Regions from separate parts of the Mesorhizobium sp. ArgA1 genome, predicted to be linked through region 2. Evidence: riboswitches for the same ligand, from Rfam matches in the RefSeq annotation. Region 2 holds a riboswitch; each other region holds the start of a gene.
What was found. Region 2 has a riboswitch for thiamine pyrophosphate ahead of thiC (phosphomethylpyrimidine synthase ThiC). Riboswitches for the same ligand answer to the same signal wherever they lie in the genome.
Positions count from the first base shown of each region.

Region 1: it holds a riboswitch for thiamine pyrophosphate, as region 2 does, so the genes downstream of both, thiB (thiamine ABC transporter substrate binding subunit) here and thiC (phosphomethylpyrimidine synthase ThiC) in region 2, are expected to answer to the same signal.
Region 3: it holds a riboswitch for thiamine pyrophosphate, as region 2 does, so the genes downstream of both, ACWGTI_RS19560 (YkoF family thiamine/hydroxymethylpyrimidine-binding protein) here and thiC (phosphomethylpyrimidine synthase ThiC) in region 2, are expected to answer to the same signal.

Region 1 covers NZ_JBSKBQ010000001.1:1,442,409-1,449,897, forward strand. The annotation lists gene ACWGTI_RS07105 (M48 family metalloprotease) at 1-1,212, opposite strand, end outside; gene thiQ (thiamine ABC transporter ATP-binding protein) at 1,549-2,301, opposite strand; gene thiP (thiamine/thiamine pyrophosphate ABC transporter permease) at 2,310-3,917, opposite strand; gene thiB (thiamine ABC transporter substrate binding subunit) at 4,158-5,165, opposite strand; TPP riboswitch at 5,209-5,323, opposite strand; gene ACWGTI_RS07125 (thiamine diphosphokinase) at 5,553-6,197, shown strand; gene ACWGTI_RS07130 (ABC-F family ATP-binding cassette domain-containing protein) at 6,199-7,489, shown strand, end outside.
Region 2 covers NZ_JBSKBQ010000027.1:24,168-31,656, forward strand. The annotation lists partial or broken gene ACWGTI_RS29805 (thiazole synthase) at 1-490, opposite strand, end outside; gene thiS (sulfur carrier protein ThiS) at 495-692, opposite strand; partial or broken gene ACWGTI_RS29815 (FAD-dependent oxidoreductase) at 661-1,620, opposite strand; partial or broken gene thiC (phosphomethylpyrimidine synthase ThiC) at 1,617-3,453, opposite strand; TPP riboswitch at 3,556-3,669, opposite strand; gene ACWGTI_RS29825 (potassium transporter Kup) at 4,226-6,184, shown strand; gene ACWGTI_RS29830 (hypothetical protein) at 6,579-6,827, shown strand; gene ACWGTI_RS29835 (DUF3307 domain-containing protein) at 6,829-7,170, shown strand; gene ACWGTI_RS29840 (hypothetical protein) at 7,167-7,379, shown strand.
Region 3 covers NZ_JBSKBQ010000009.1:5,766-13,254, forward strand. The annotation lists gene ACWGTI_RS19515 (hypothetical protein) at 1-118, opposite strand, end outside; gene ACWGTI_RS19520 (PRC-barrel domain containing protein) at 221-505, opposite strand; gene ACWGTI_RS19525 (hypothetical protein) at 603-875, opposite strand; gene ACWGTI_RS19530 (hypothetical protein) at 1,049-1,348, shown strand; gene ACWGTI_RS19535 (DUF982 domain-containing protein) at 1,308-1,667, opposite strand; gene ACWGTI_RS19540 (DUF1236 domain-containing protein) at 1,868-2,197, shown strand; gene ACWGTI_RS19545 (hypothetical protein) at 2,296-2,499, shown strand; gene ACWGTI_RS19550 (DUF2934 domain-containing protein) at 2,592-2,831, shown strand; gene ACWGTI_RS19555 (hypothetical protein) at 2,974-3,339, opposite strand; TPP riboswitch at 3,549-3,661, shown strand; gene ACWGTI_RS19560 (YkoF family thiamine/hydroxymethylpyrimidine-binding protein) at 3,652-4,260, shown strand; gene ACWGTI_RS19565 (ABC transporter permease) at 4,435-5,232, shown strand; gene ACWGTI_RS19570 (ABC transporter ATP-binding protein) at 5,229-6,011, shown strand; gene ACWGTI_RS19575 (ABC transporter substrate-binding protein) at 6,008-7,012, shown strand; gene ACWGTI_RS19580 (hypothetical protein) at 7,034-7,381, opposite strand; gene ACWGTI_RS19585 (LexA family transcriptional regulator) at 7,392-7,489, opposite strand, start outside.

The DNA of each region.
Region 1 (7,489 bases), on a different contig from region 2:
ACTCAGGATGCGGAACGAACCGCTGACCGAGCGCGCCACGGGATCGAGCGTGGTGCTGGCCGAGGGGGCCGCCGTCAAAAGCCGGTAGACCTGGCCGCCGGCGCGGATCACCGCAATGTCGAACTGCCAGCCATCGGCGCCGGCATGCGCGGTCGCCGCCTCATTGCCGTTGATCGTCTCCTGGCGCACGCTGGTCTCGTCAAGACCGGCCACCCAGCCACTCCTGATATAGTCGGTCAGCGCGCGGTTCTTGTCGATCGATACGCCGTCGAAGCGGATCGCCATGTCGCCGGGGCCCGTTGCCGTCACTGCCGCCGCCGTGTTGTCGATGATGAAACCGTCCGGCACGGTGAACGACACGCCGAGGCCCGGATGCAGGAAGGTCTGGCCGCGCACATAGCCTTCTTCCGGCGTGTCGCCGTAGAGCAGGCCGTCGATGCCGGCCAGGAAGGAATCGCGGTCGCGCGTGCCGACGCCGGGCGCACCGAACTGGCGGGCGTGGCGTTGCGCCAGATCGATACGCTGCGGCGTGTTGGGGTGCGTCGCCAGGAAGTCGAGGCTGGCATCGGTGGCGCCCGATATCGAACGGAAATCGGTATAGGCCGACATCGACTGCAGGAAGCGGCCGGCGGCGTAGGGATCGTAGCCGGCCTCGCCGATCGACTTGATGCCGATGGCGTCGGCCTCCAGCTCCTGGTTGCGCGAGAACTGCGCCAGCCTCAACTTGCCGCGGATCAATGCCGCCTTGGCGGTCGGGCTGTCGCCGAGCACATCGGAAACAACCTTGGTCGCCAGGCCTTCCTCGGCCTCGAGCTGCTGGCGCTGCAGGCCATGGTTGGCGGTGACGTGGCCCATCTCATGCGCGATCACGGCGGCGAGTTCGGCCGAATCATTGGCCAACGCCAACAGGCCGCGGGTGACGTAGAGATAGCCGCCCGGCAACGCGAAGGCGTTGACGTTGGGCGAATTGAGGATGGTGATGCGATAGGTCTGGGTCGGATTGGCCGACACCACCGTCAGGCTGCCGACGACCTTGGCCACCATCCGCTCGAGCTTGGGATCGGAATATTCGCCGCCATAGGTGGCGAGGATGCGCGGGTGCTGCGCCTTCGCAAGCTCCGCGAGCTTGCTGTTGGCGGCGACATTGTCGACCGTGATCGGCTTGTCGGAAGGCTGAAAGCCGGATTCCTGCACCTCGGGCGGCGTGAACATCTGGCAACTGGCCAGCGCCACAGCAAGGCCGGCCAGCGCGAGGAAGCGCACCAGCGGTCTGCGTCTCAAAGTGTCAGTGCCGGTCGACAGCACGGCGTCCCTTCAGCTCTCGGCGCACGACCTGGACCCAAGGGTCCGCGCCAGCGAAAAATCGAATTCTCGGTGGCACATCCTGCACAAATCAAAAAACCTACAGCGTTTTACACATCCAGACGGATGTGGCGCTGTAGGGGGCAAATCACGGCTCGTGCCGGACCAGTACTGGGCGGACCTAGCCACATCAACCGGACCATGGCAAGCAAGCGCCACATCACCTGTAGCCGGTTTGGTCGTAAATTATGTCCGCTTCCGGGCAACATCGCGTGAACCGCCCGAACTCGCGCCGATATAGCGTCGAAACGCTTCAGGGCCAGTGCCATCGAAAAAATCGGCGGCAAGTCCCGTTGCGGCAACCCTGCCATTGTCCAGAAAAACCATCTCCCCCCCGATGCGGCGCGCGTCTTCCGGCTGATGCGTGACGAACAGCATGGTCATCGCGCGCTCGGCATGGAGGCCGGCCACCAGGTCGAGCATGTCGTCGCGCAGTGCGGGTCCGAGCGAAGCGAACGGCTCGTCGAGCAGCAGCACCGGCCGGTCGCGCACCAGCACGCGGGCGAGCGCCACGCGCTGCCGTTCGCCGCCGGAGAGCTCGCGCGGCAGGCGCTTTTCCTTGCCGGCAAGGCCGACACGCTCAAGCGCCTCGGCGATTGCGGCGCGGTCGGCTTGCGTCAGATTAAGCGACGGCGAGCGACCGAGCCCGACATTCTTCTCGACAGAGAGATGGGCAAAAAGGTTGTTTTCCTGGAACACCATCGACACCGGCCGTGCCGACGGCGCGGAAGCGCCGACATCGGCGCCGCCGATCAGCACGCGGCCGGATTGCGGCGTCTCGAAGCCGGCGACCAGATTGAGCAGGGTCGACTTTCCCGAACCGCTGGCCCCCATGATGGCGGTGATCTTTGACGCGGCGAATTCGACATCGAACAGGAACGGCGTCTCGCCATAGCTGAACGCGACCTGGTCCAGCCGCACGGCCGCGCCTTTTTCCATGGCGGAAGTCACGATCTTTCTCCTCGTCCCAACCAGTCCGCGGCGACCACCAGAGCCAGGCAGACCGACCCGAGCAGCAAAGCCAGTCCGGCGGCGTCGGCCGTGCGGTAGCTGCCCATGCGCGCCAGCAGGAGATAGGGCAAGGTCTGCACCGAATCGCTGCCGAACAGCGCGATGACGCCAAGGTCCCCGAGCGACAGCGCCATGGCGAAGGCAAAGCCGGTGGCCAGCGGCCGCCGTAGCGACGGCCAATCGACCAAGCGTAGCCGGTTCCAGCCGGAAATGCCGAGCTGTGCGCACAGCTTTTCGTGGCGTTCACTCGCTGCATCATAGGCCGGACGCATCGCACGGATGGCAAAAGGCATTGCCATCACCGCATTGACGACGATGACCATGACGGGCGCGATGGCAAAGACGTCGCTGAACGTGCGCAGCAAGAGGAACCAGCCGGCGCCGATGACGATGGGCGGCACGACGAGGACAAAACCGGCGCCGGTGTCCGCCGCGTGCTCGAGCAACGAACGCGCGCCGGAGCGACGGCTTAGCGACAGCGCCCGGCGCGCCATGATCAGCGACAGCGACAGCGCCACCGAAAGCAATGCCGCCAGCAGGCCGAGACCGGCGCTGGTCAACGTCGCCTGGCGCACCGCGCTCTCGCCGGCCAGCCGGCTGAGATCGGCGCCAAGGCCTGATGCCACGGTTGCCGCCATCGGCCCGGCGACGAACAGCAAGGCAAGCACGATCAACGCCGTGTTGAGCGCCGTTTCGATCGGGCCGGCCGAGAGATAGCGGCGTGGCGCCACCGGCAGGTTGGCGTCGCCGGTCACATTGGCCCCAAGCCGCGTCAGTGCCAGCACGACGGCAAAGGTCAGCGCAATCTGCAGCACTGTCAGCGTCACAGCCCGCGCCGGATCGAAGTCGAAACGCAGCGCCTGGTAGATGGCGACCTCCAGCGTCGTCGCCGCCGGCCCGCCGCCGAGGATGAGGACGATGGTGAAGGAGGTGATGCAAAGCATGAAGACAAGCCCGGCGACAGCAGGCAGAGCCGACCGCAGCACCGGCCATTCGATCAGCCGAAAGGCTGGCCTCGCCCCCATGCCGAGTTGGCTTGCCAGCCGCCATTGATCGGCAGGCACCGTGCCCAGAGCTTCGAGGAACAGCCGCGTTGCCAGCGGCAGATTGAAGAAGACATGCGCGACGAGGATGCCGGACAGGCCATAGATATCGGGCCAGCTTTGGCCGGCGATCGCGGCGAAACAGCCGGCTCGGCCATAGAGCGCCAGTATGCCCAGCGCCGCGACGATGGCCGGCAGTGCCAGCGGCACGGTGAACAGCTGCAGCATGAAGCCGCGGCCAAGGAAGCGCGGGTGCCGCGATAGAGCGCGCGCGACGAACAGCGCCGGCGCGACGGAAAGCAGCGTCGAGAGGACTGCCTGCCAGAGCGTGAAGCGGACGACCCGCAAGAGATAGAGATCGAAGGCGGACGCAGCGCCTGCGAGGTCATGTGCGCCTTCGCGGATGAGCCCGGCGAAGGCGCCGCCGATCAGCAACGCGATTGCCGCAAGCGCGACGATGCCGGCTGCGTTGCGGGGGTCGGCGGAGTGTTGCGTTCGCATGTCGCGCTAGCCAACATTGCGGTAGGCTGGCGGAAACATTTCGCGAAAGCCGAGTTCCCGCCCACCCCCCTCTGGCCTCCCGGCCATCTCCCCCGCAAGGGGGGAGATTAGCAGCTTCGCTCCTCTCGCCGCCTTTGCAGTGCTGGAGATTGGCGAAAGCGATTGAGCGCTTGATCTCCCCCCTTGCGGGGGAGATGGCCGGCAGGCCAGAGGGGGGTGCTCAAGCGCCATCCCGAAGCCCTATTTGCTCATCACCGCCAGCCATTCATCGACCCAGGCCTTGCGGTTGGCCGCGACCTCTTCCGGGCTGAACAGCAAAGTCTTGGTCGGTTTGACCAGCCTGTCGAACGCCGGGTTGAGCGGCTTGTCGGTCTTCCCCGCCGGGAACATCCAGTTGGTCTCCGGAATGACATCCTGGAATTTCGGCCCGGTCATAAAGGCGAGAAACCTTGCCGCCAGCGGGTTCTTCTCACCCGTGGTGGTGATGCCGGCGACCTCGATCTGCAGATACTCGCCTTCCTCGAAAGACGCCGCCTGATAGCGCTCGGTGTTCTCGGCCACCATGTGGTAGGCCGGCGACGTCGTGTAGGACAGCACCATCGGCGCCTCGCCCTTGGTGAACAGGCCGTAGGCCTCGCTCCAGCCCGGCGTCACCGTCAGCACTTTCGGCTTGAGCTTCGCCCATGCCTCCGGCGCCTTGTCGCCATAGACCGATTTGACCCACAGCAGCAGGCCGAGGCCCGGCGTCGAAGTCCGCGGATCCTGGATGACGATCTTGTCGGCAGCGGCGCCCTCGACCAATTCCTTCAGGCTCTTCGGCGGGTTCTTCAGCTTTTCGGTGTCGTAGACGACGGCGAAATAGCCATAGTCGTAGGGAACGAAAGTATCGTCGCTCCAGCCGCCCGGCACGTTGTTTTCGGCCACTGGCCCATGCGGGACAAACAACCCGGAGGCCTTGGCTTCGGCGGTCAGGTTGGTGTCGAGGCCGAGCACGATATCGGCCTTGGTCGAGGCGCCTTCGAGCTTGACGCGGTTGAGCAGCGCGACGCCGTCGGCGACCGAGACGAAGTCGAGGGTGCAGCCGCATTCGGCCTCGAACTCCTTCTTGACCGCAGGGCCCGGCCCCCAGTCGGCGGTGAAACTCTCATAGGTGTAGACGGTGAGTTTTTCCTGCGCGGAAGCTGGCGCAGCCAGAAGCGAAACAGCAAGGCCCAGGGCTGGGACAAGACGGGACAAGAACATGCGCATCGGCGCCTCCTTCGTTCGTGTTGAAAGGAATTGAGGCGTCGGGCTGTCCGAAGCGTCTAATCCCTCCGCCGGTACAAACCGGATCAGGTTCAGCGGGTTGGCGAGACTGCCTCTCAGCCGGTCCGCGAAGATCGCGTCCGGCACCCCGTTAGAGCGTTTCGACACATAGGCCCGGCCAAGGTGCCACGCAAGCGGAAGTTTGCTCGAGCATGATCCCGAACCGAAGGTCAGCGACCGCAAAGAGTGGGAACCGGTTTTCTCAAAAAAGATCATGCTCCAAAAAAGGATCTGGATCAGGATGACGATTCAACCAAACGTCATCCTGATCTGGCGGCGGAAGGGCTCGGCCTTCCGTTTCACCGGCGGGGCTGGTAAGGGCCACCGGATATGAGCACATTCACCATCCTGCTTGGCGGCGATCTCATCCGCACGCCGCGGCTCGACCGCCAGGTCGAAGGCACGCGCATCATCGCCGCGGACGCCGGCATCGGCCATGCCCGCCTGCTCGGCCTGATGCCGGAGCTTTGGGTCGGCGACTTCGATTCCGTGCCGGCGGACCTGCCGGCCGATCTCGCCGCAGTGCCACGGCAGGTATTTCCGCCCGAAAAGGACAAGACCGACGGCGAACTGGCCATCGCCGCCGCATTGGAACGCGGCGCCACCAGCCTGGTGCTGGCCGGCGCTTTCGGCGGCAAGCGCGCCGACCATGCATACCTGCACCTTGCGCTCAGCCTGCGGCTGGCCGAGGCAGGCACAAAAGTGCTGTTGACCAGTGGCGCGCAAGAAGGCGTCCCCCTTTTGCCGGGCAAGGCCGGCTTCGACTATGACGACGGCACGCTGTTTTCCGTGCTTGGCTTTTCCGATCTCTCGGGCCTCACCGTTTCCGGTGCCAAATGGCCGCTCGACCATGTCGAGGTCGCCTTCGGCTCGTCGCTGACCATCTCCAATGAGGTCAAAGGCAACCTCGAAATCGCGCTTGGCCATGGCCGCGCGCTGCTGCTCGCCCATCCCTATCCCTTGCCTGAAAGCTGACATGGCCCCGCCCCTTCTCAACCTCGACGGGATAAGACTGACCTTCGGCGGCACGCCGCTGCTCGACGGCGCCGAACTCACCGCGTCCGCCGGCGACAAGATCGCGCTCGTCGGCCGCAACGGCTCCGGCAAATCTACGCTCTTGAAGATCGCCGCCGGGATGATCGAGCCGCAGGACGGCGAGGTGTTCCGCCAGCCTTCGGCGACCGTGCGTTATCTCCCGCAGATGCCCGACATGGATGGCTTTGCCAATGTCCGTGCCTATGTCGAGGCCGGGCTCGGTCCCGCCGACGATCCCTACCGAGCCACCTATCTGATGGAGCATCTCGGCCTCACCGGCACCGAAAATCCCAACGATCTTTCCGGCGGCGAGGCCCGCCGTGCCGCGCTTGCCCGCGTCATGGCGCCGGAGCCCGACATTCTGCTGCTTGATGAGCCGACCAACCATCTCGATCTGTCTGTCATCGAGTGGCTGGAAGCGGAGCTTGTCCGCACCTCGTCGGCGCTGATCGTCATTTCGCACGACCGTCGCTTCCTCGAACGCGTCTCGCGCGCCACCGTCTGGCTCGACCGTGGCCAGACCCGCCGTCTGGACAAGGGCTTTGGCCATTTCGAGGAATGGCGTGACCAGGTGCTGGAAGAGGAAGAGCGCGAGCAGCACAAGCTCGGTCGGCAGATCGTGCGCGAGGAGCACTGGCTGCGCTACGGCGTGACGGCGCGGCGCAAGCGCAACATGCGCCGCCTCGGCGAGCTCCAGACCATGCGCCAGCGTTTTCGCGGCCATCGCGGCGCAGAAGGCTCGGCCACCATGGTGGCGAGCGACGCCGCGGAATCCGGCAAGCTGGTGATCGAGGCCAAGAACATCGAAAAGAGTTTTGGCGACCTCACCGTGGTCAAAGGCTTTTCGACCCGCATCCAGCGCGGCGACCGGGTCGGCCTGGTCGGACCGAACGGTGCCGGCAAGACGACGCTGTTGAAGATGCTGACCGGTGAGTTGAAGCCGGATGCCGGCTCGGTGCGGCTTGGCACCAATCTGGAAATCGCCACGCTCGATCAAAAGCGCGAGTCGGTCGACCCGGCCGAGACGCTGGCGCAATATCTCACCGACGGGCGCGGCGAAAACCTCGTCATCAATGGCGAACAACGCCATGTCGTCTCCTACATGAAGGATTTCCTGTTCAAGCCGGAACAGGCGCGCACGCCGGTGCGCGAGCTTTCCGGCGGCGAACGGGCGCGGCTGCTTTTGGCCCGCGTCCTGGCCCGGCCGGCCAACCTTCTGGTGCTTGATGAGC
Region 2 (7,489 bases):
TGATCGGCCCGAGCGCCGAACCGATCGGCGCGCACCACGGCATCAGCACCTAGCAGCCCGCCTCAAGCAGCCGCTCGGCGACGACAAGGTCGTCGGTGGTGTAGGGGAACACGATGAAACCGTCCTCGCAAAGGATGCGCGTGGCCTCGACCAGGCCGAAGACGTCGGGCTGCAGCGTGTCGTGGTTGCCGATGACTTCGAGCTTGATCCAGGGCGTGCCGAAGACCTCGCGCGCCATCCTCGCGGTCGTCACGGCTTCCTTCACTGAATGGCAGCCTGCGGTGTTGGGCAGGACCCTCACGCCGAGCGAGCGGATCAGTGACCAGAATTTCGAGCCGGCCTTGCCGCCGGCCATTTCACGGCGCAGCGGGACGGTCACCACCGAGGTCCCCGACGCCTTGACCGCATCGGCAAGGATCGCCGGTGAAGGATATTGGACGGTGCCGAGAAGCAGGCGTGAGACAAGCGTCGTTCCAAAAAGGTCGAGCATGGTGCTAGCCTCCCTGCATCGGTGACAGGATCTCGATCCGGTCGCCCTCGCTCAACGGAAATTCTGCCCGGTTGGCTGCATGCACGAGATCGCTGTTGACGGCCGTCGCCAGCCAATCGCCTTCATAGTTGAGGCCAGCAAGCAGCGCCGCCAGTGTCGTGGCGTCACTTTCAAGCGCTTCGCCGTGGACGGTCAGTTTCATGGGTAAGCTCCACGCGTTTGCCGTGACTGGAGAAAATTTCGGCCGCCAGGCGCGCCATGGCCGCCGCAAGAAGAAAGCCATGGCGATAAAGTCAATTGAGCGCGATGGTCCTTCCACGCGCTTCGACACGCGGCAGATTGTCGGAAAAGGCCGGACGAACTCCGACGCCGGTCTCGACGATACCGGCCTCGCCGAAGGTCGGATGGAGCGCGCAGGCAGCGCTGAGAAGTTCCATCAGCGAACGAACCGTGACCGAACCACTGTCGTCGCTCTCCATCATCGTCCCGCCGGCCATGAAACGACGATCGCTGCGCGGCACCACATAGAGCGGAAAGCGCGGATGCAGCAGCCGGATCGGGCGCGACAGGGAGATATCGGGCGTGCGCAGGATCAGCATTTCGCCGCGAATGCCGCGCTGCCTCTCATCGCCCGCCGCCATTCCCATGCAGTCGATCTCGCGCTCGAATCCGGAAAGCTGCCGAGCGTCCGTGGCAAACCGGAAGGCGACGCCCATAGGTCGAGATGCGCCTCGCCGGGGAAGAAAAGCCCACGGCGAAAACGGCCGGCGAGGTCGGGCTCTAGCAGCGCGATTTCGTCGTCGTCGACACCCCGATGGCCTGACGTGCGGCTAGCGAAGCGGTCGAGCTCGCCCGCGTCGCGCGGAGCTGCCACAACCAGTGTTCCGGCCCGTGTCACCTGGCCGGCCAACACCGCCTCCCACCAGTCGGCGGCATCGCGCCCGAGATCCAGCACCAGCTGCTCGGCGCTTTCACGCTCGCACCATGGCGCCAGCATGCCGCCGGCGAACCACGACGCGTTGCCGCCGAGGCCATGCCTTTTCTCCGCAACGGTCACCGCCGCGCCGCCTATGGCGAGCTCGAAGGCGGCGGTGAGGCCGACGACGCCGGCCCCTGACCAGCACCCTCATGACGGCTCATGCGCCTCCGGCATGAGTGGTGCACCGGTCTCGTCCGCCCGCACGTAGAGATCGCCGCCTTCGCGATATTTCGCCGCCATCGCCGCCATGCCGTCCTTCTGCGCCTCGGCTCGGATGTCGTGGGAGATGCGCATCGAGCAGAGTTTCGGGCCGCACATCGAGCAGAAATGCGCCAGCTTGTGCGCTTCCTTCGGGCAAGGTCTCGTCGTGGAACGAGCGGGCCGTTTCCGGATCGAGCGACAGGTTGAACTGGTCCTCCCAGCGGAACTCGAAGCGCGCGCGGGAGAGGGCATCGTCCCTGACTTTCGCCGCGGGATGACCCTTCGCCAGGTCGGCGGCGTGCGCGGCTATTCTGTAGGTGATCACGCCGGTCTTGACGTCATTGCGATCGGGAAGGCCGAGCTGCTCCTTCGGCGTGACGTAGCAGAGCATGGCGGTACCGAACCAGCCGATCATCGCCGCGCCGATGCCGGAGGTGATGTGGTCGTAGCTAGGCGCGATGTCCGTCGTCAGCGGTCCAAGCGTATAGAACGGCGCTTCGCCGCAGACGGCGAGCTGCTTGTCCATGTTCTGCTTGATCTTGTGCATCGGAACGTGGCCGGGCCCCTCGATCATCACCTGGCAATCCTTCGCCCAGGCGACCTTCGTTAGTTCGCCGAGCGTTTCGAGTTCGGCGAATTGCGCCGCGTCGTTGGCGTCGGCGATCGAGCCGGGGCGAAGGCCATCGCCCAGCGAAAAGGACACATCGTAGGCGCGGCAGATGTCGCAGATTTCCTCGAAATGCTCGTAGAGGAAGCCCTCCCGGTGATGGTGCAGGCACCATTTGGCCATGATCGAGCCGCCGCGCGAGACGATGCCAGTGACCCGGTCGACGGTCAGCGGGATGTAGTGCAACCGCACTCCGGCGTGGATGGTGAAATAGTCTACGCCCTGTTCGGCCTGTTCGATCAGCGTGTCGCGGTAGACCTCCCAGTTGAGGTCCTCGGCGATGCCGCCGACCTTTTCCAGCGCATGGTAAAGCGGCACCGTGCCAATCGGCACCGGTGCGTTGCGCACGATCCATTCGCGGATGTTGCGGATGTTGCGGCCGGTCGACAGGTCCATCACCGTATCGGCACCCCAGCGGATCGCCCAGACCATCTTCTCGACCTCTTCGGCCATCGAAGAGGTGACCGCCGAGTTGCCGATATTGGCGTTGATCTTGACCAGGAAATTGCGACCGATAACCATCGGCTCGCTCTCGGGATGATTGATGTTGGCAGGGATTATGGCCCGTCCACGCGCCACCTCGTCGCGCACGAATTCCGGGGTGACGAAGTCGGGGATTGCCGCGCCGAAGGCTTCGCCGTCGCCCCCAAGCTTGCCGAGCAGGGCCTCGCGGCCGAGGTTCTCGCGGATGGCGACGAACTCCATCTCGGGCGTGATCATGCCGGCGCGCGCATAGGCGAGCTGGGTGACGGCCTTGCCGGCCTTGGCTCTCAGCGGACGGCTTCGGATCGGAAATTCCCGCGTCAGGCGCTCTCCTGTCGCAAATCCGTTGTCCTCCGGCCTGACATGGCGGCCGTCATAGGCACGACATCGCCGCGAGCGGCGATCCAGTCCTGCCGAAGGCGGGCAAGACCCTTTTCGATGTCAGTTTCAATCGCGGGGTCGGTGTAGGGGCCTGACGGATCGTAGACCGTCACCGGCGGCTCACCGGCAGTCGGGTGGACCGCGATCTCCCGCATTGGCACCCCGATCTGTGAATGGAGGACGCCGGATTTGTGGATCTTGCGCGACGCCGGCAGCGGTCCGGTCGATACGGTGGGGGGTCAAGGCATTCATTTGAGGCTCCTTTGCTCGTTGCATTGGAGACCCAGCTCTGTGCCGGAAGGATGAAAAGACGCCTTGCTGACCCGCCCGAAACAAATCCTCGGGCATGAATTCCCGCAAGCGCTCGCACCGTCCCTACGCCAGTATGAACTGGATCAGGTTACGGGTCACTGCGCCGCAAAGCCAGCAGTATCTCAGCCCCTTGCCGGGACTCCCCTGGTGAATGCCTCGATTGGACCGGGCCGGTGCCCGTTTGTCAAGCGCCTTCAGGCCGCGGTGGAAGGTCAAAGGCAGGCGGAACGCTCCCGTGTTCAGGATGCGGACGGGTCGTCCGCGCGCGATTCTGTCGTCACGAGATGACGCAAATCTGGACACTCATGTTCTATGACAAGCCTTCCGAAATGCTACATCTGAAACCATGAAAATATTGACTTCCAACAATCGCCAGTCGATATTCGTATCCTCAAGTTCATCGAGGTAAATTACTGCATGAAGTTCGGTATTTCGTATAGATTATAATAGAATTTCGATTGTTAGAGTGTAATAGCCAGAGGTGCTTTGGTATTGCGTAAAAATTAGGCGTTATAGATTGCTGATGGTCTGTTGATGTGAAAACCGACCGGGTGACGTGCCGGTCGACTTCAAGATGGCAGTCTCTGCTAGCAATTACCTGACGCCTCGGCCGATAGCGGCAGTGCAGCGAGATCCTCCCTCTTCGCGTCGCACGCCCAATCGGCCGAGGCTACCCATTGCAAGGGGCGCGCCTCGCAAATGCAGAATTGCGTTGGCTCTAGAGCGCAGCACCCATGGGAGCATACGAATGGCTGTCGTGGAATCTGCCAACAATTGTGACGGTGGGGAACTAGCGGAACATCTCGGCTCGGCTCCTGCACAAAGTACTCACTTGTTGATGCTTGGCGCACTCGGTGTGGTCTATGGCGATATCGGGACGAGCCCAATCTATGCGTTCCGCGAAGCGCTGCATGCCTCGTCTGGCGGCAACATCGCTGACCCTGCAGATATTTTCGGCGTGATGTCGCTGATCATATGGTCGCTGACCATTACCGTCACGGTAAAATACATCATGTTCGTGCTGCGCGCCGACAACCGCGGCGAGGGGGGCGTGCTGTCGCTGATGGCGCTGGCGCGCGGCAGTTTCCCCAAGCGCTCGGCGCTGATCCTGGGCGTAGGCATCGTCGGTGCCTCGCTGTTTTTCGGTGACGCCGTCATTACGCCGGCGATTTCGGTGCTGTCGGCGGTCGAGGGCATGAATGTCGTCACCCCCGCGTTCCAGCCCTATGTCGTGCCGCTGACTCTGGTCATCCTGGCCATGGTGTTTGCAGTTCAGCGTTTCGGCACCGGCGGCGTGGGACTGGTCTTCGGCCCGGTGACCGCGATCTGGTTCCTGGCCATCGGCCTTTCCGGCCTCAAGCACATCATTGCCGATCCGGAAATCCTGTGGGCGGTGAGCCCACACTACATCGTTGCCTTTCTGATCCATTCGCCCGACGTCGCCTTCGTTACTATCGGCGCCATCTTCCTCGCCGTCACCGGCGCCGAAGCGCTCTATGCCGATCTCGGCCATTTCGGCCGCAAACCGATCGTGCTTGCCTGGCTTTCGATCGTCTTCCCCTGCCTGCTGTTGAATTATGCCGGCCAGGGCGCCTTCGTGCTGGCGAAGAACGGCGTGGTTGGCCACCCATTCTTCGAAATGAACGAAGGTTGGGCGCTGATCCCCATGGTGGTGCTGGCGACGGCGGCTACCGTCATTGCCAGCCAGGCGGTCATTTCGGGGGCCTTTTCGCTGACCCGCCAGGCGGTGCAGCTCAACATGCTGCCGCGGCTGGAAATCCTGCACACGTCGGAAAAGCAGTCCGGCCAGATCTACATGCCGCGCGTCAACCTTTTGCTGGCCCTGGTGGTGATGATGCTGGTGGTCGGCTTCGGCGAATCGAGCAAGCTGGCTTCCGCCTACGGCATCTCGGTGACCGGCAACATGCTGGTGACGACGGTGCTGCTCTATGTCGTCATGACCCGTATCTGGAAGTGGAAGCTGTCGGTGGCGATCCCGCTTACCGTGCTGTTTGCCTTGATCGATATCGGCTTCTTCGCCTCCAACATCGTCAAGGTGTTCGAAGGCGGCTGGGCGTCGCTGGTCGTGGCCTTCACCATCGTGCTGGGCATGTGGACCTGGGTGCGCGGCAGCCGCTATCTCTTCGACAAGACCCGCCGCAACGAGATCCCGCTCGATTTCCTCGCCGGCAATCTTTTGAAGAAAAAGCCGCAACTGGTGTCCGGCACCGCCGTGTTCCTGACCAGCGATCCGCAAAGCGCGCCGACGGCGCTGATGCACAGCCTGAAGCACTACAAGGTGCTGCACGAGCAGAATGTCATTCTGTCGGTTGTCACGGCACCGCAGCCGCTGGTCCCCGACAGCGACCGGGTGAGGATGGAGACGGTCAACGAGTTGTTCATGCGGGTGACGCTGACCTTCGGCTACATGGAGCAGCCCAACATCCCGCGCGCGCTGGCGATTTGCCGCAAGCAGGGCTGGAAGTTCGACATCATGACGACGTCATTCTTCCTGTCGCGGCGCTCGCTCAAGGCATCACCCAATTCCGGCATGCCGGTGTGGCAGGACAAGCTGTTCATCGGCCTGGCGCGCACGGCGGCCGACGCCACCGAATATTTCCAGATTCCAACCGGACGTGTGGTAGAAATCGGTACGCAGGTGGTTGTCTAGCTCTCGCCTCGATTTGCACGATCAACGTCCTTGCCAGGGCACTTGCACTACGTTGCAACTCATAAACCGAGTTCGTCCTGCCCCAAGTTCTGATCCACGGCGGGACCGCCAAAAGCCGCATCGATGTACGCGCCGGCGTGAACTACGCGACCTCCAGCATCGGACCGGACGAAACGTCCACTTGCGCTCGGCCTGCTCCGCTGCGGAGAAAGGCCAACTGGCCGGTGCACTCCCGGCGACGAGCACTGCAACAATCACCGCAACATGGCAGCGCAAGAAGGGGATCCATGCAGGACTATCCGCTACTCACTGACAATCGAAGGCAAGACCGTCGCCGTTCCGCTTACCGCCGACAAGCCGGCGGATTGCTGCGCGAATTTTCTGAGAAAGCCGAATGACCATGTGGACCAAGATCAAAACCTTCTTCCTCAAAAGCGAGCCCATTTTCTTGGCCCGCCTACAGGCCTTCAGCGGCGTCGTGGTCCGCGTCCTCCTCTCGCTCGACCCCGGCCTGTTCCAACGCTACGTGTTGCCAAAATGGCCCCCGACCGACATGCGGTCGGTCGGCGTGCTGACCGATTACCCGCGGCACCGGGACGATCCCACTCTCGGCAGTAACCCCAGCATCGGCAAGGTGCAGTGAGATGACCGCGTTACTAACCACGATTGCGCTTCTTCTGGCCGGTCACGCACTGGCTGACTATCCGCTTCAGAGCGATTTCCTTGCCAGGGCCAAGAACCGCGCCAACCCGATTCCGGGCGTTCCCTGGTACCATGGCCTTCTATCTCACGCGGCAATCCACGGCGGTGTAGTCGGCCTGATAACCGGCAGTCTCGCGCTCGGTGTCGCAGAGTTCGTCGCTCACGGCCTCATCGACGATGCCAAGTGCATGGGGCGGATTTCTTACGACATGGACCAATCTCTGCACATGTCCTGTAAACTCTGCTGGGTGGTAATCCTGATACATTGGGGAACATTCTCATGACTGCTTTACTCGCATTCCTGTTTACCAACCCGATCATCCTCGCGGTCGGAGCCGGCATTATTGGCGCCGCCGTCGCGTGGATGCATGGACGCGTCACCGGGGCCAAGGCTGAACGTGCTCAATCAGATCGCGCGGGCACCAAGGCCACAACCGAAGGCGAGCAGATCGATGGTTCCGTGGCCGGCCGCGCTCCGGACGCCAACAGTTAGGGACTGGCCAAACGGTCAAAGCAATAACTCTGACGGGTCTTCTCGCGCTCGCCCCGGCCAGAAAGTCGGGCGGCACATTCTGCGCGTTAAACATCCGATCCGGTCGACAA
Region 3 (7,489 bases), on a different contig from region 2:
CGTGTTTCTCGGCCGCCTCGCGGCTGTCGAACGTGCCAAGGTTGCGTCGCCGTCCGGTCTTTTCATCGACCTTGCGCGAATAGAGGCGATATTTTCCTGATTTGAGTTTTCTGATCATCGGTCTCTCCCTGATCCCCAGGGCGCCGCTGAAGCCAAACCGCCAGGGCGCACTGGCGTGACGAAGGAAGGGCCTGGCCGCAGCCCGACCCTTCGAAAAATATCAGTCGCGATGCTCCGGCATCGCCTTGAGCTGGTCCTTGGTCCAGCTGGTGACGGCGTGGACGTCGCCATCCTCGTCGCGCATGAAGTCAAGCTGACTGGCGGCGACAGCCACCGGCTTGGCGCCGATGCCAAGAAAGCCGCCGACGTCGATGACAACCTGACTGCCATGCAGATGATCGACAGAGCCGATCTTCTTATCGTCAGGACCATAGATGGTCGCGCCTTCGAGTATGTCGGGCGTCAGTTCCGTGCTGGCAAGTCGTGCGTGATTGGTGTGATCCATGATCGATCTCCTCTGGGTTCGGACAATTTCCTAACCAGCGAACAGGCGAAGGGTTCCGGTAAAACACCACGAAAGTCCGGTGCAGACAGCTTCGGGCCTACACCTCGTCGAAAGGACCACCGCGCCGCGCCGGGTCGCGACCGATGGCGGCTTCCTCGGCATCGTCGGGCAAGGCATCGTCACTGTCCTGATAGGGGTTGTCGTCGTCTTCCTCCGGCAGGTCGCCTTCCTTCTCGACACCGGTGGTGTCCGGCAGGCTTTCCTCATCTGCTCCGTCGGGCAGGATCCTTGCGCCACGCAGCGCATCCCAGTCCTGCTGGCGCGGTGTCGGCGCTTCCACTTCGTCGCTTCGCTTTCTACGCGGGTCCATAATTTTTCTCCCTGGGTCGGTCCTCTGCATCGAGAAGTGGAACTCGCCGCTGGCAAGCAGGTTCCCGAAACCGGTCCACCTTGCTTGGGGAATGCCCTGGAACCACTGGGGGGAACCAATTGCCGCTGGGCTGCATTTGCCAAAACGAAGACGATTCCGGACGGAGACGGACAATGAAGATTCTTGTTTTCTTGCCGTGCGCTCTGCTGGCCCTTGCCGGCCCTGCCGCCGCGCAAGACAACGGCGAGGGAGCTCCTCCCGTGCCTTGCCAGGCACAGCCCCAGGATGGCGGCCAGCAGCCGCCTCCCGGCGATGACGGCAATGGCAATTCGACTACCGATCTTGGTTCTTGCGGCGGCGTGCTGCAGCCGCCGCCCAGCGGGGATCAGGGCATGACGCAGCCGCCGCCGGATCAGGGCAAGACGCCGGTGATCAAGCCCGGCGAGGTGCCTGTGCAGCCGCCGAAGCAATGATCTCGGCTGAGGCCCTTGTGTGCCGAAGCCGGCCGGTTCCAGCCTTGGCCAAGCGTAGCGCAGTCACCGGATCAATGCCGGTCCAGGCAATGCCGGCCGTTTCGGCAAAGGCTGTGAAAGCCCGCCGCGCCTGGTCCTTGGTCAAGTGTCCGGCCCTGGCCTTTTCGCAAGCCCTCAATGCCGTGTCGTAGATTTTGCCGCGTCTGGCCTGCGGCCATTCCTTAAGAAAATTATGCATCTCGGCCAACGTCGCGATGTTGCGTTTGAAGCCGGCGCCCACCGCAATCGCCACGGGAATTTGGAGCCGCAAATCGTCCATATTGAAGGTCTCCTGAGGGATCGTCTTCAATGCCAATCATGCCGATGCGGTTCCAGCTGACATGACCGGAAGTAGTAGCCGCTTGCGGAACAAGACCGTACTGGCGGCGTTTGCCTCCAGGAGCCCGCCATCTCGATTTGTGCTGTTTTCGCCTCGTGCGGGGACACGGCGGAGCTCGCACACAACGACAGGAGACGAAGATGAAAACCGTCCTTATTCCCGCTGTCGCCGGGCTCGCCATGATCGCCGGCCTCGGCGTTGCCGCCGCCGATGAGGTCATCGTAACACAGCCGGCACAGCAGCAGGTGATCATCACCCCCGAACAGCGCACGGTCGTGCGCCAATACGTAAAGAAACATCCGCTTGCGTCGATCAATCTGCTCGGCGTCGAATTGAATGTCGGCTCCGCCTTGCCCGACACTGTCGAGTTGCAGGAGGTTCCTGACGTTCAGTACAGATACGCCGTCGTCGACAACCACACCGTGCTGGTCGATCCCAGCACGCGAAGAATTGTCGAGGTGGTCGAGTAACGCTCGACAACCGACCTGACTATTTATCGGTGATACCGGCCCTGTCGTTCTTCCCAAAGGGCGGCAGGGCCGAAGGACGAAAAGAAAGGAGTATTGCCATGTTGCCGCATGTCGAGACAAATGTGGCGGCGTGTTGTGACAAGCTGTTGGCCGAGCGCAGCACCGCGCTGCTGTCAATGAAGGAAGCAATCGCGCTCCTGCGCGAGCGCACCGGAACGGATCGTTCGGATGCCGACCTCGCCGGGCTGATTGTCAAGAAGGCAGCGCTACTGGGCGTCGCCGTGGTTTCGGATCAGCACTGAGACGTCTCGTCCCTCAAGACGCCGGCTGAATTTTCGGCTAATGTTTTCGTGGAATCTGGACCAACCGATCGGACCCAACCACGGAGGCTTAAGTGACGGACGACAAACAGGACCGTATTCGCCAGCGGGCGCACGAGATTTGGGAAAACGCCGGCCGGCCCGAAGGTGCGCATCAGGAGCACTGGGAACAGGCCACGGCTGAAATCGATGGCGCAGCCGCCAAGCCGAAGAAGGCGGCGAAGAAGGCTGCTGCGAAGCCCGCCAAGGCCGACGCCAAGCCAAAGGCCGCAAAGCCGGCAGCTGCAAAGTCCGGCAAGGCCAAGTCGAAATAGGTCAAGTCGAAACAGGGCAAGGCTGAAATCGCGCGGCGGGCCCATCCTTGGCGCTCGCCGTTGAGCCCGAGACTCTCAACCTGACGAATTGCGACTGCAACGGCAGCGCAATTTGTTTTTTCGCGACAGGGCAAACCGCGTCTCATGCCTCCCAGGCATAACTCGACAGAGCAAAGCGGATACCGGCAGCTGTCATGGCCAGTTCGCATTCGGTGATCTGGCGCAAGTGCCGAAGATAGCGCGCCACCGTTTGCGGCAGCCAGCCGGCGCAGGCCTCGACATAGGCGCGGCTGTGAACGAGCGTGCCGGTCGACAGCCTCTCCTCCTTCTCGGCAATCACCTTCAGATACTGGCGGATGAAACGGATATCGTCGGCGATGTCCTGGCTGGCCATTCGCCAAGCTCCGGCAAGGCGTTCGCGTTGGTCGAGCGACAAGGGCGGCAGCAGTGGCAGTGACAACAACGGGCGGGAGAGGTCGGCGAAGGCGGCATGGTTCGCTGTGCTCACGGAATTCCCCCTTGTTGAAAAGAATTGTTGAAAGGATTATCGTACTTTATGTACGAAATAACGTCAAGCCGACTTCGTACAATTTGAACTGTTCAGCGCGGGACGTGACTTGCCTCTTCCACAAGGGAGAAGGCGAAATCTGGCCAACACTCCCACCGTGACGTTTCAAAAAAGACTCTTCCCCAATGCGTCGAACAGTGCTTTAACCCGCTCATCCACAGGGGTGCTCCGTATGGTCGGGGCTGAGATGCGGGCGGCAAGCCTTCGGACCCTAAAGCTGATCTGGATAATACCAGCGGAGCGAGGCGGGCGATGTTTTCAGGCGCACAGATTTCCCTTTATCCCATGACCGACGATTTCGTCGGCGTCATCCTGGGCGCGCTTGGCGCGCTCGATCCATGGCGTGACCGGCTGCGGATCGAGACCGACGACATCTCGACGCTTTTGGTCGGGCCGCCCGAAGTGCTGTTCCCCGCCATGCGCGACCTGTTCGTGGCGGCGGCCAAAAGCGGCAGGCACTGCGTGCTTTCGGCTGCGGTTTCGCGCGGCTGCCCGGGTGAGCCCGACGATCCGATCTGCCGCTCCGACCAGACCGGCGGACCCGCCATTCCGCTGGACGAGCGCAAGGTTGCCGCGATCCGTGCCGTCCAGGCGACGCCATCGACGGACCAGCCGGTGGCAGCGCAGTTCTCGCTCTATGTGATGGGCACGGGCGACCATATGGATGAGATCTATGGCTGCATCGATTTCCTGAAGCAGTCCGGCGTCTTTGATCGCTCAAAGAACTTCTGCACCAAACTGCGTGGCGATGCCGGCGCGGTGTTTGCAACGCTCACGGAGGCCTTCTGCCGCTTCGGCCCCGGCGCCGGCCATGTCACCCTCGACATCACGATTTCGGCGAACAGCCCGAGCGCCGTCTGAGCCGCGCTTTTTCGCGTGCCGTGGAGGGAAATTGCCCTGGCTGTTTTGCCCAACCCATTGCGTGGAAGAGATGCCTTCACATCTGACCTTGAGCTGCAGGGCGAAGGGGAAGCTTCGGCGATTGGCGAAGGCGGACGCGACATCCAATCTCCCCCACCAGGGGGCAGATCAGCTGTGGCCTCGGTCATCGCCAGAACTGCACCCGCCGCCCTTTCCTTCGCCCTGCTCCTCGCGGCCTGGGAGTGCTACGCACGCTATGGCGGCGCGGCGCCCACCATGCTGCCGGCGCCGTCGCGCGTGCTGCTGCAGGCCTGGGATAATCGCGCAGCACTCGCCGAAAACACGCTTCCCACCATCCGCGCCACATCAGCCGGCTTTGCCTGCTCGCTGGTGGCTGCCTTCGTGCTGTCGGCACTGGTCGATTTCTTGGCCCCGCTGCGCCGCGCGCTCTTCCCGCTGCTGATCGTCAGCCAGACCTTGCCGCTGGTGGCGATCGCGCCGCTCATCGTGCTGTGGTTCGGCTTCGGGCTGATGCCAAAGATCCTGCTGGTCGCGCTCGTCACCTTCTTCCCGATGATGGTGGCGCTGGTCGAGGGGTTCGCCGCGACGAACAAGGAGATTTCCCAGATGCTCGCCGCCATGGGGGCAGGGCGCTGGCGCATCTTCTGGCTGGCGCGGCTGCCTTCCGCGCTGCCCTATTTCTTCGCCGGGCTGCGCATCTCCATTACCTATGCCGTGGTCGGCGCGATCTTCGCCGAATATGCGGGGGCGGCGAAGGGGCTGGGCATCTACATGCTCAACGCCAAGAACAATTTTCGCCCCGATCTGGTGTTGGCCGCGGTCGCCGTCAGCGCGGCGCTCACGCTTGCGTTGTTCGGCCTTGCGGTGCTCATCCAGCGCCTCGCCATGCCCTGGGAAAATGCCGGGAACGACAGCCGCGACCGCAAGCCTTCGGGAGAGAGCCGCCAATGACGCGGCTCGAACTCCGCGATGTCAGAAAAAACTTCGGTGCACTGGAGGTGCTTGCCGGCATTTCGCTCCATGTCGCGGCCGGCGAGTTCGTCTCCATCCTCGGCCCCTCCGGCGCCGGCAAGTCGACGCTGTTCCAACTGCTGACCGGCGCGCTGAAAGGCGAGGGCGAAATGCGCTTCGACGGCGCGCCATTGCAGGGCAGCCCGTTCGCCTTCATGCCGCAGCGCGATGCGCTGATGCCGTGGCGGCGCGTCATCGACAATGTGACGCTGGGGCTGGAAGTGCAGGGCGTGCCACGCCGCGCCGCCCGCGAGCAGGTCGCGCCGCTGTTTGCCGAGTTCGGCCTTGCCGGCTTCGAGCGCGCCTGGCCAGCGGAACTCTCCGGAGGTATGCGCCAGCGCGCCGCCCTATTGCGCACCGTGGTGCAACGGCGCGGCATGCTGCTGCTCGACGAACCCTTTGGCGCGCTGGATGCACTGACACGCGCGGCCATGCAGCGCTGGCTGGAAGGCATGTGGCGGCGCCACCGCTGGACGGCGCTGCTGATCACCCATGATGTGCACGAAGCCGTGTACCTCTCCGATCGCATCTATGTGCTGTCGGCGCGGCCGGCCCGCATCATCAGCGAGATCGCCGTGCCGCTGCCGCGCCCGCGCGCCACCGGCGGCGATGCCGCGCGCCAGGCAGCGGTGCTCCAAGCCGAAATCCTCGACACGCTGCTCAATCCCGGGGCTGACCGAGCCTCGTTCCCGCAGACCCTCCAAAGGAGATCATCATGACCGACTTCACCCGCCGGCAAGCCCTGCTTTTGACGCTGGCTGCCGGACTGCCGCTGGCCTCGCGCGCTCACGCGGCTGCGCAAAAAATCACCGTCGCGCTCGACTGGACCGTCAACACCAACCACATCGGCCTGTTCGTGGCCCGCGACAAGGGTTTCTACGACGAGGCCGGGCTCGACGTTGACATCCTGCCCTATGGCGACACCGGCGCCGGCACGCTGGTCGCCAGCCGCGTCGCCGATTTCGGCATTGCCGGCGTTGGCCTGTTCACCCAGCGCGCCGCCGGCGCCGATCTCAAGGCGGTCTATGCCGTGGTGCAGCAGGAGACCGGTCGGCTGGTCTTCAACGCGGATCGCAGCGAGATCAAGAGCCCTAGGAATCTTGACGGCCTGACCTATGGCGGCTTCGGCAGCGCCTGGGAAAACACTCTGATCTCGACCATCATCCGCCACGATGGCGGCAAGGGCAGTTTCGAGACGGTGACGCTCGGCACCTCGGCCTATGAGGCGCTGGCCAACGGCTCTGTCGATTTCACGCTGGAGGTCTCGACCTGGGAAGGCGTCGACGCCGAGCTGAAAGGCATTAGGCAGCGCAGCTTCCGCTACGCCGATTACGGCGTGCCCGACGAGCACACCACCGTCATCGCCTCAAGCGATGCCTATCTCCAGGCAAACCCTAAGGCGGCGTCTGCCTTCGTCGAGGCAACGCGGCGCGGCTATCAGTTTGCCGTCGACCACCCGCAGGAAGCCGGCGATCTGCTGATCGCTTCCAACAAGGATGCTCTGACCGACCCGGTCCTGATCCACGCCTCGCTGAAGATGCTGGTCGACGGTCACCTCCTCAGAAGCGAGGCCGGCGTCATCGGCACCATCGACAAGGCCAAGATCGAGGCGATCGGAAACTACCTCTTCACCGCCGGCATCCTGCTCGACGCCGACGGCAAGGCGTTGAAAGTGAAGCCCGATTTTGGAGCGTATTTCAGCAATGAGTTTTTAGGATAACGGTTTTCGCGAGCAGATATCTCAGCCGCTGTGCGTCCACGGTCCCTTGGGTGCAGGATCGGTCAATGCCAGCAACCGCTGCTGCAAGGCGCCGGTAGCGAAAAAATTGACCGTCGCGAACTGGCCGATCATGAAGCGGATTACGGTGACAAACAGCGTGCCGCCATCGTGGACGATCTTGAGCATGCTTCCCGTTCCGAACATCCGGAACAACTCCACGCTTTGGATGTCGCTAGCGGGGATGTCGATCGTGACTTTGGCGCCGGTGATCGTCAGCCCCCGCTCGCTGACCTCGGCCGTGCCTCTCATCGCCTTGGTGCTCCACCCGACCGTACCGCCCTGATGGTAGATGACCTTGTAGGGTTTCATCGCTTGGCCCTCACATATCGATCATCGAGCGCTTCACCCGGCCGATGATGGTGATGGCGCCTTCCAGCGCCGGCGGCGGGATGTCCATGTAGGAGGCCGGCTGGAAGG